2 regions of the Aminobacter sp. BE322 genome follow, and region 1 is predicted to be linked to the other one. Evidence: predicted binding sites of a transcription regulator. Region 1 holds the regulator's gene; the other holds the start of a gene.
What was found. Region 1 encodes HrcA, which represses chaperone genes, less so after heat shock. Its sites were predicted from a motif close to GTTAGCACTCNCNNNNNGNGAGTGCTAAC; they were not measured.

Region 2: a site for HrcA is predicted at 2,548-2,576, ahead of J2X50_RS24150 (co-chaperone GroES). Genes of this name have one in related genera too.

What each region holds. Positions count from the first base shown of each region.
Region 1 is NZ_JBNPXB010000015.1:19,220-23,998, forward strand. It holds gene hemW (radical SAM family heme chaperone HemW) at 1-643, opposite strand, end outside; gene rdgB (RdgB/HAM1 family non-canonical purine NTP pyrophosphatase) at 866-1,513, opposite strand; gene J2X50_RS18900 (VOC family protein) at 1,513-1,923, opposite strand; gene rph (ribonuclease PH) at 2,116-2,832, opposite strand; gene hrcA (heat-inducible transcriptional repressor HrcA) at 2,978-4,048, shown strand; gene J2X50_RS18915 (hypothetical protein) at 4,072-4,257, shown strand; gene J2X50_RS18920 (Hsp70 family protein) at 4,328-4,779, opposite strand, start outside.
Region 2 is NZ_JBNPXB010000033.1:8,860-13,638, forward strand. It holds partial or broken gene J2X50_RS24125 (AI-2E family transporter) at 1-238, shown strand, start outside; gene J2X50_RS24130 (Hsp20/alpha crystallin family protein) at 382-888, opposite strand; gene J2X50_RS24135 (Hsp20 family protein) at 984-1,454, opposite strand; gene J2X50_RS24140 (usg protein) at 1,751-2,029, opposite strand; gene J2X50_RS24145 (hypothetical protein) at 2,051-2,395, opposite strand; gene J2X50_RS24150 (co-chaperone GroES) at 2,730-3,044, shown strand; gene groL (chaperonin GroEL) at 3,101-4,732, shown strand.

The DNA.
Region 1 (4,779 bases):
CGAACTTGCCGGCATTGTAGAGCTGGAAGAAGCGCGTGCCTTCCTCGATGGTCAGCTGGTAGAGCGACAAATGGTCGACGGCATAGCCGATCGCCTGCGTGAGTTCCGCCACCCAGGCGTCGGGCTTCTGGCCGGGCCGGGCATAGATCAGGTCGAAGGACAGGCGCGGGAAGATCTCGCGCGCAAGGCCGATGGCGTGCAGCGCCTCCTCGACATTGTGCAGGCGGCCGAGGAAGCGCAGGTCGGCGTCGTTCAGCGCCTGGACGCCGAGCGACACGCGGTTGACGCCGGCCGAGCGATAGCCGCGGAAGCGCTCGGCCTCGACCGACGAGGGGTTTGCCTCCAGCGTGATCTCGGCGTTGGCCGACACCGTCCAGTTGGCGGCGATGGCGTCGAGCACGGCGCCGACCGTCTCGGGCCGCATCAGCGACGGCGTGCCGCCGCCGAGGAAGATGCTGGTCACCTCGCGCGGGCCGGTGCGGGCGCGCATGGTCGCGAGCTCGGTGGCGAAGGCGCGGGCAAAGCGCTGCTGGTCGACCGGCTGGTGGCGGACATGGCTGTTGAAGTCGCAATAGGGGCACTTGGCCGCGCAGAACGGCCAATGCACGTAGACGCCGAAGCCGGGCGAGCGGTCGAAGGTCATAGTGCGGTGCCCATCAGGGTGGTGTGTGGCGGCAGTACCCCCACCCCTAGCCCCTCCCCACAAGGGGGAGGGGGACTTTTGCTGCGCGCCCTCCAGCTTTTCGCAGGCACATAAGTGGACTGCCCAGCCAAGATGGCCGCGCCACAATCCCCCTCCCCCTTGTGGGGAGGGGTTAGGGGTGCGGGTGCGTTGCCGCACGAACGGTCGAATACCAGCATCTAATCAGGCCGAACCGAGCTTGGCGCGGGCGAACTTCTGGAAGGCGCGGGCACGGTGGGACAGCGCATCAGGCTGGCCCGGCTTCCAGCCGTGCTTTTCTTCGGCGCTCATCTCGCCGAAGGTCTTGTCGAAGCCCTCGGGCAGGAACACCGGGTCATAGCCGAAGCCCATTTCGCCGCGCGGCGGCCAGACCAGCGTGCCTTCGGCCTCGCCGCGGAAATATTCGGCGTGGCCATCGGGCCAGGCGAGGCAGATGACGGCGACGAAGCGGCCGCTGCGCTGGTCGGGCCGGGTCGCGCCGCGCTGCTGCATGGCGTCCTCGGTGCGCTGCATGGCCATGCCGAAGTCGCGCGTGCCGTCGGGCTTCTCGGCCCAGTTGGCGGTGTAGACGCCGGGCGCGCCGTCGAGCGCGTCGACGACCAGGCCGGAATCGTCGGAAAGCGCCGGCAGGCCGGTCTTCTCGGCCGCGGCATGCGCCTTGATGAAGGCGTTCTGCTCGAAGGTCGTGCCGGTCTCGTCGGGCTCGGGCAGGCCGTATTCCCTGGCCGACTTGGCCTCGAAGCCGAACGGCGCCATCAGGTCGGCGAACTCGCGCAGCTTGCCGGCGTTGTGGCTGGCGATGACGATCTTCCTGTCGGCGAGTTCACGCATCAAAGTCCCCAGATTCTCGGTTCGGCGATCTCGAGCGAGTTGCCCGAGGGATCGCGGAAATAGATGGAGCGGCCGCCGTTGGGCCACTCGAAATCGGCTTCGATGGCGATGCCCTCGCCTTCGAGCCTCATCTTCCAGTCTTCGATCTCGCTTGCGGTGCCGGCAAAGCAGAGATGCCCGTGACCGGTCGTGCCGTGCGGCGGCACCGGGAGCCTCGCGTCCGGCTTCGGCGGCTGGCGGGTGGCGTCGGCGTTGAACAGCAAAAGCACGCCCTGGCCGCAGCGGAAGAATACGTGCCGTCCCTCCACCCTGGCGATCCGCGTCAGCCCCATCACCCCGCCGTAGAATTTCTCCGCGGCGTCGAGATCGGAGACGTAGAGGGCGGATTCGAGGATGGCGGAGGGTTGCACCTAGACACCCCCCTCTGGCCTGCCGGCCATCTCCCCCGCAAGGGGGGAGATTGGCTGTGGCAGCCGCACCGCCTCAACGTCGAAATCGCAACAGGATCGCCCGCAGTTGAGCTGCCGATCTCCCCCCTTGCGGGGGAGATGGCCGGCAGGCCAGAGGGGGGTGACCAGGTGCGACGTCATCGCCTTCGTTGCTTACGCCACCGCCATCTGCTGCAGGCTGACCAGCCGCGCGATGCCCTTGCGGGCCAGGCCCATCAGCTGCAGGAACTCTTCCTCCGAGAACGGAACGCCCTCGGCGGTGCCCTGGATCTCGACGATGCCGCCCTTGCCGGTCATGACGAAGTTGGCGTCGGTGCCGGCCGAGGAATCCTCGAGATAATCGAGGTCGATCACCGCCTGGCCGTCATGGATGCCGCAGGATATCGCCGCGACATGGTCCTTCAGCACCTTTTCGACGCTGACCATCTGGCGTGCTTCCATCCAGCGCAGGCAATCGTGAAGGGCAACCCAGGCGCCGGTGATCGACGCCGTGCGGGTGCCGCCATCGGCCTGGATCACGTCGCAGTCGACGGTGATCTGGCGCTCGCCCAGGGCCTGCATGTCGACGACGGCGCGCAAGCTGCGGCCGATCAGGCGCTGGATTTCCAGCGTGCGGCCGCCCTGCTTGCCCGAAGAGGCCTCGCGGCGCATGCGCTCGCCGGTCGAACGCGGCAGCATGCCGTATTCGGCCGTGACCCACCCCTTGCCGGAATTGCGCATCCAGCCCGGCACCTTCTCCTCCAGGCTCGCCGTGCACAGCACATGCGTGTCGCCGAACTTGACCAGGCACGAGCCTTCGGCGTGCTTGGACACGTTGCGCTCGAAGGAGATGGCGCGCATTTCGTCGAACTGGCGTTTGGAGGGGCGCATGCGGGTTCTTTCTCAGGAATTTGGCAGATGTCGCCGGCTTGTAGCCCCATGCCCACGGGAGCGCAAAGGAAAACAGGCAAGCCGGGCAACGGTTGTGTTCGGGCCGGCGCTGTCTATATCATCTGGGGCGGAGACCAAGAAGAAGATGACCAAAGCGGTTACCGACCCCAGCCTGCAATCCCTCGACATGCGCTCGCGCGACATCTTCCGGCGCATCGTCGAATCCTACCTGCGCGACGGCGAGCCGATGGGCTCGCGCAACCTGTCGCGCATGCTGCCCTCGTCGCTGTCGCCGGCCACCGTGCGCAACGTCATGAGCGACCTCGAACATCTCGGCCTCGTCTACGCGCCGCACATCTCCGCCGGCCGCCTGCCGACGCAGAAGGGCCTCAGGTTCTTCGTCGACGCCTTCATGGAACTGGGCGACCTCTCCGACGAGGAACGCCGCACCATCGACGCCCAGGTCAAGGCCTCGGGCGACGGCGCCTCGCTCGAGCACATGCTGACCGAGGCGAGCCAGATGCTGTCGGGCCTGTCGCGCGGCGCGGGCCTCGTGCTCGCCACCAAGAACGAGGTGCCGCTCAAGCACATCGAGTTCATCCAGCTGGAGCCGTCGCGGGCGCTCGTGGTGCTGGTGTCGCAGAACGGCGACGTCGAGAACCGCGTCGTAGAGCTACCGCTGGGGGTCACGCTGTCCCAACTCCAGGAGGCCACCAACTTCCTCAACGCCCATATCCGCGGCCGCACGCTGGCCGAGGCGCGCACCGAGATCGCCCGCCTCAAGGACGAGACCAAGGCGGCGCTCGACACGCTGTCGCAGCAGCTGGTCGAGAAGGGCCTCGCCGTCTGGGCCGGGGCCGACAGCGGCCTGCCGGCCCGCCTCATCGTGCGCGGCCGCGCCAACCTGCTCGAAAACGTCACCGCCCAGGCCGACATCGAGCTGCTCAAGCACCTGTTCGAGGACATGGAGACGCAGGACGGGCTGATCCAGCTGCTCGACCTCGCCGAGGAAGGCTCCGGCGTGCGCATCTTCATCGGCTCGGAAAACCGGCTGTTCTCGCTTTCGGGCTCGTCGCTGGTGGTCGCACCCTATCGCGACAAGGACGCCCGCGTCGTCGGCGCGCTCGGCGTCATCGGCCCGACCCGGCTCAACTATGCGCGAATCGTGCCGATGGTGGACTATACGGCGCAGCTTATTTCGCGCATGCTGCGATAGCCGCACAGCCAGGGGAGACCCAGATGGCGCTCGAACAGATCAAGGCCCAGATCGCGGTCCTGTTTCAGGAGATGGTCAACCAGCCCGAGGACGCCCACGAGCTGCAGGAACAGATCCGCGAGAAGCTCGCCGAGCTGCGCGCGCAAGGCCTGCCGCTGCCGCAGGACCTGGTCGAACTCGAACGGCGCCTCGACGCCGACCTTTCATAGCCGCCGCTGCTTCGCTTCATGAAGCGCCGGGCTCGACCCGGCGCAAGATCATGCTTCGACGCGGGTCCAATCAGCCGAACTTGCGCTGGGCATCGAGCGCGAGCCCCATCCCGACGCTGCCGAAGGCATCGCCCTGCACCACCTTGGCGCCGGGGACGAGTTCGAGGATGCTCTGGCGTGCCAGCGGGATGGCGGTCGAGCCGCCCGTCAGGAACACGGCGGTGATGTCCTCGGCGCGCACGCCGGCCTCGGTCAGCGTGTCGGCAACAGTGGCGGTGACACGGCCGACCTCAGTGCGGATCGTGTCCTCCAGCTGCCCGCGGGTGAAGGAAGCGGAGAAATGCGCAGCCGGCAGATCGACCCCGACGGTGGCGCGGTCGGCGTCGGTGAGCTCGATCTTGGCCTTTTCGACCCGGGTGGCGAGCGCGTGGCCGAAACGCTGCTCGACCACCTCGATCATGCGGTCGACGAGTTCGGGCCTGGCCGCCTCGAAGCGGATCTGGCGCAGGTCGAGCTTGGCCT
Region 2 (4,779 bases), on a different contig from region 1:
TCCGCTGGTCTGGGGGTCTCTCGCGCTGTGGTTGTTCTTTCAGGGAGAGGTTGGCTGGAGCATCTTCGTCGCGGGTTGGAGTCTGCTGCTCGTGAGCAGCATAGACAACCTGTCGAGGCCCTATCTCCTAACGCAAGCGAACAGCTTGCCCGTGTTACTCAGTTTCTTCGGCTTCCGCGGCGGCATTTTGGCCTTCGGCTTCATCGGGGTGTTCCTCGGCCCGGTGCTGTTAGCGGTGGATGGCAGGCGACCGACAAGAACCAGAGGCAGCCTCCTGTTGATTGATCTACCCGCGGAAGTCGCTTACCGCTCACAGCGCGGTGTCAAAACGATGTGGGAGGCGGCCGTCCTGGCCGCCTCCCACATCGTGGATTGTTATCGTCAGCCCTTGATTGCGATCCGCTTGGCCTGCGATTGTGCCTTGGCGGTCTTGGGCAAGATCACCGTCAGCACGCCATTGCGGAAATGTGCATCAACCTTGTCCTGCTCGACCTCGTATCCGAGCGGGATGCGGCGCTCGAACCGGCCGTAAACTCGCTCGGAGAACTGGCGGTCCTTGTCCTCAGTCTCCGAACGCTTCTCACCCTTGAGCATCAGCACACCGTCATCGAGCAGCACCTCGATGTCCTTCTCCTCCAAGCCGGGCACCTCTGCCGTGAGGCGAATTTCCTTCTCAGTGTCGGAAATCTCGACGCTTGGCCAATTGACGCCACGCGCGGCAAAGCCGCCAAACGGCGGTAGCCGCGTATCGAAGCCGCGGAAGACGTCGTCGAACAACCGGTTCATCTCGCGATGTAGTGCCATGAAAGGATCCCGGTCGTTATCGCGATAAACGGCCGGCGTCTGGTTATTGTCCCGTCTCCACGGGATGAGATCACGAATGGTCATCTATCTTCTCCTTGTGCTTGCATAGAGCAGAACGGTCCTGGGCGCCGGCAATGCTGCCGGCGCCGGGAATCGTCATGTCTCTGGTGAGCTGCGCCTTACGCGGCCTGCTTCTTCGCCTCGATCTGCGCGACCTTCGGCGTGGCATCGCCGGCTGTTATGGCGATGCGCCGGGGCTTCATCTCCTCAGGCACCTCACGCACCAGGTCGATGATCAAAAGGCCGTTTGCCAGCGAAGCCCCGCCGACCTTCACGTGGTCGGCAAGTTCGAAGCGGCGGGCGAAACGCATCGCCGCAAGCCCACGGTGCAGGTACTCGGAGCCTTCCTCTTCCTTTCGCTCGCCGGTGACGACCAGAAGGTTCGGCTCCAGCGTGATGTCGAGATCATCCTCCGCAAAGCCCGCTACCGCGAGGGTGATGCGATAAGAGTTCTCACCGGTGCGAGCAATGTCGTAGGGCGGCCAGTTATCGACGGCCTGAAGCCGGCTCGCGTTTTCGAGCAGATTGAAGACCCGGTCGAAGCCGATGCTCGACCGGTAGAGCGGGGAGAAGTCGAATGCGGTTCTCATAGCTATATCCTCCAATGAGCAACATAGACACGATGAGCGCCAAGAAGCCGGCGCTCCCTGACTGTACCGGCCCCGTCTGGCGACCGGCAAATTGGATTTGGGAACTGTTTTTTCTTGCGTCAAGACCCCGAAGAGATGCTGAAAGCGAACGGGAAACTGTCAGGGCGAAACATCGCTCGGAGGCAGCGTGGCCACTGCGATGCTTTGGGCGGACGACCCGTGAAGGCCGGCCGGTACCGGGAACCGTTGCTGCGCTGGTCGAACTGCCCGATCCGGACGAGCATCAATAGCGCCTATCAGTGTATCGCTATGAGGCCGTCGATCGCCTTCCACTCGGAGGGCTTGATCAGACGATTGTGCGCGACGCGCACCGAATGGAGCGCCCCCTCCAGTTCACGCTCCCAATAGCTGAGGAAACCCTTCAACTCGGGAAACTCGGGCGCGAGGTCGTAGTCCTGCCAGACATAGAGCTGCAACAGGCTCGGGTGATCCGGAAGATGATAGTGGATCTCGGCTGTCGTCAGGCCGTAGCCTTCCATCTGCAGGCGGAACTCCCTGCTGACCCTCGTCACCATATGATTCTCCTTTTGCGAACCTCAGGCATCCAGCCTGTCGAAGCTGTGAGAGAACTCGCACGATGCGGATTGGCGCGCCGATGCATCGCTGTCGAGCTGCCGCAGCGCATCCATGATCTGATCGAAGGAGATTGGCTGCTCAGCACCTGGCGGCTGGCGCAGCGCCGGCATCGATTCCACGGCGCAGGCATCCGAAGCCCAGGACGACAGGATTGCTCGCTTTTCCTGAAGTTCGAGCGTGGCGTCGCTGAGCACGTCGTCGGGGTGCTTGAAGTGCCTGGCCGGCGACAGCAGGCGGTCAAGCGAAAGGTCGGACGTTTCGGGGGCGAGCGAGGGAATGATCGGCAAGAATTTCTGTCGGTTCATCGATGTCCTCCGTCTGCAAAAAACTCCTCGATTGCGTTCAGTTTCCGGCTGCACAGAGGCAGCGCCAAAGCTCGGATAATTTTGTTGGATCACCGCGAAATTTCAAGCAGGAAAATTCCAGCTCGAACGAAATAGCTGCGTGATAACAGCCTGTTGGCACTTGAAAGTTGCGAGTGCCAAATTTTTTGTGCCGGCCTCTTGAAACCGGAAAATTCCAAAACTAGCTCGATATGCGCGCGATGCCTGAGAGGGGTCGGCGCACCCCGCACCGAACCGATATTGCCGGCCGGGTGCGGAGGAACCTCAAAATCTGTTTGTCCATGAGGAGAACGACATGGCGTTCCGTCCATTGCATGACCGTATCCTGGTCCGCCGCATCGAAGCCGACGAAAAGACGGCAGGCGGCATCATCATCCCCGACACCGCCAAGGAAAAGCCGCAGGAGGGCGAAGTCATCGCCGCCGGGCCAGGCGCCCGCAACGAGGCCGGCCAGCTTCAGCCGCTCGACGTCAAAGCGGGCGATCGCATCCTGTTCGGCAAATGGTCCGGCACCGAGATCAAGCTCGACGGAGAGGACCTCATCATCATGAAGGAAAGCGACGTGATGGGCGTGATCGAACAGACCGCCACGCTGAAGAAGGCCGCCTGACGGCTTCTTCGAACGTCAATCAGTCAACGAAGCTGCCTAATTGAAGGAGTGATCCAATGGCTGCCAAGGAAGTAAAGTTCCATACCGAAGCCCGCGAGAAGATGCTGCGCGGCGTCGATATACTGGCCAATGCGGTGAAGGTGACGCTCGGTCCCAAGGGCCGCAATGTCGTCATCGACAAGTCGTTTGGCGCACCGCGCATCACCAAGGATGGCGTCACCGTCGCCAAGGAGATCGAGCTTGAGGACAAGTTCGAGAACATGGGCGCCCAGATGGTGCGCGAGGTCGCCTCGAAGACCAACGACCTCGCCGGCGACGGCACGACGACCGCCACCGTGCTTGCCCAGGCGATCGTCCGCGAGGGAGCCAAAGCTGTCGCCTCGGGCATGAACCCGATGGACCTGAAGCGTGGCATCGACAAGGCGGTTGACGCTGTCGTTGCCGAGTTGAAGGCCAATGCCCGCAAGGTGACGAAGAACGACGAGATCGCCCAGGTCGGCACCATCTCGGCCAATGGTGATGCCGAGATCGGCCGCTTCCTTGCCGAGGCGATGGAAAAGGTCGGCAACGAAGGTGTCATCACCGTCGAGGAAGCCAAGACCGCCGAGACCGAACTTGAGGTGGTCGAGGGCATGCAGTTCGACCGTGGCTATCTCAGCCCGTACTTCATCACTAACCAGGACAAGATGCGCGTCGAGCTCGAAGAGCCCTATGTGCTGATCCACGAGAAGAAACTGTCCAACCTGCAGGCCATGCTTCCTGTCCTCGAAGCGGTGGTGCAATCCGGCAAACCGCTGCTGATCATCGCCGAGGATGTCGAGGGCGAGGCACTGGCGACGCTGGTCGTCAACAGACTCCGTGGCGGGCTCAAGGTCGCAGCCGTCAAGGCGCCGGGCTTCGGCGACCGCCGCAAGGCCATGCTGGAAGATATCGCCATCCTCACCGGCGGCACGGCCATCTCGGAAGACCTCGGCATCAAGCTGGAGAACGTGACCTTGCAGATGCTTGGTCGCGCCAAGAAGGTGGTGATCGAAAAGGAGAACACCACCATCGTTGACGGTGTCGGCAAGAAGGAGGAGATCCAGGGCCGCGTCGCCCAGATCAAGGCGCAGATCGAGGAGACCACCTCCGACTACGACCGCGAGAAGCTGCAGGAGCGATTGGCGAAGCTGGCCGGTGGCGTTGCCGTCATCCGCGTTGGCGGCTCGACCGAGGTCGAGGTCAAGGAACGCAAGGATCGTGTCGACGATGCGCTGCACGCCACCCGCGCTGCGGTCGAGGAAGGTGTGCTACCGGGAGGTGGCGTGGCGTTGCTGAGGGCCGCCAAGGCTCTTGATGCGGTGCAGGTCGATAATCCCGACCAGAAGACCGGTGTAGAGATCGTGCGCCGCGCCATCGAAACCCCGGTTCGCCAGATCGCCGAGAATGCCGGCGCTGAGGGCTCGATCATTGTCGGTAAGCTGCGCGAGAAAAGCGAGTTCGGCTGGGGCTGGAATGCCCAGACCAACGAGTTCGGCGATCTCTACAGCCAAGGCGTTATCGACCCGGCCAAGGTGGTGCGCACCGCGCTGCAGGACGCCGCATCGGTCGCCGGTCTGCTTGTCACAACCGAGGCGATGGTGGCCGAGAAGCCGAAGAAGGAAGCGCCGGTTCCTGCAATGCCGGGCGGTGGCGGAATGGACTTCTGAGATCTCGATGAAGCTGCCCGCTCCCACACTGGGAGCGGGCGTCTGTC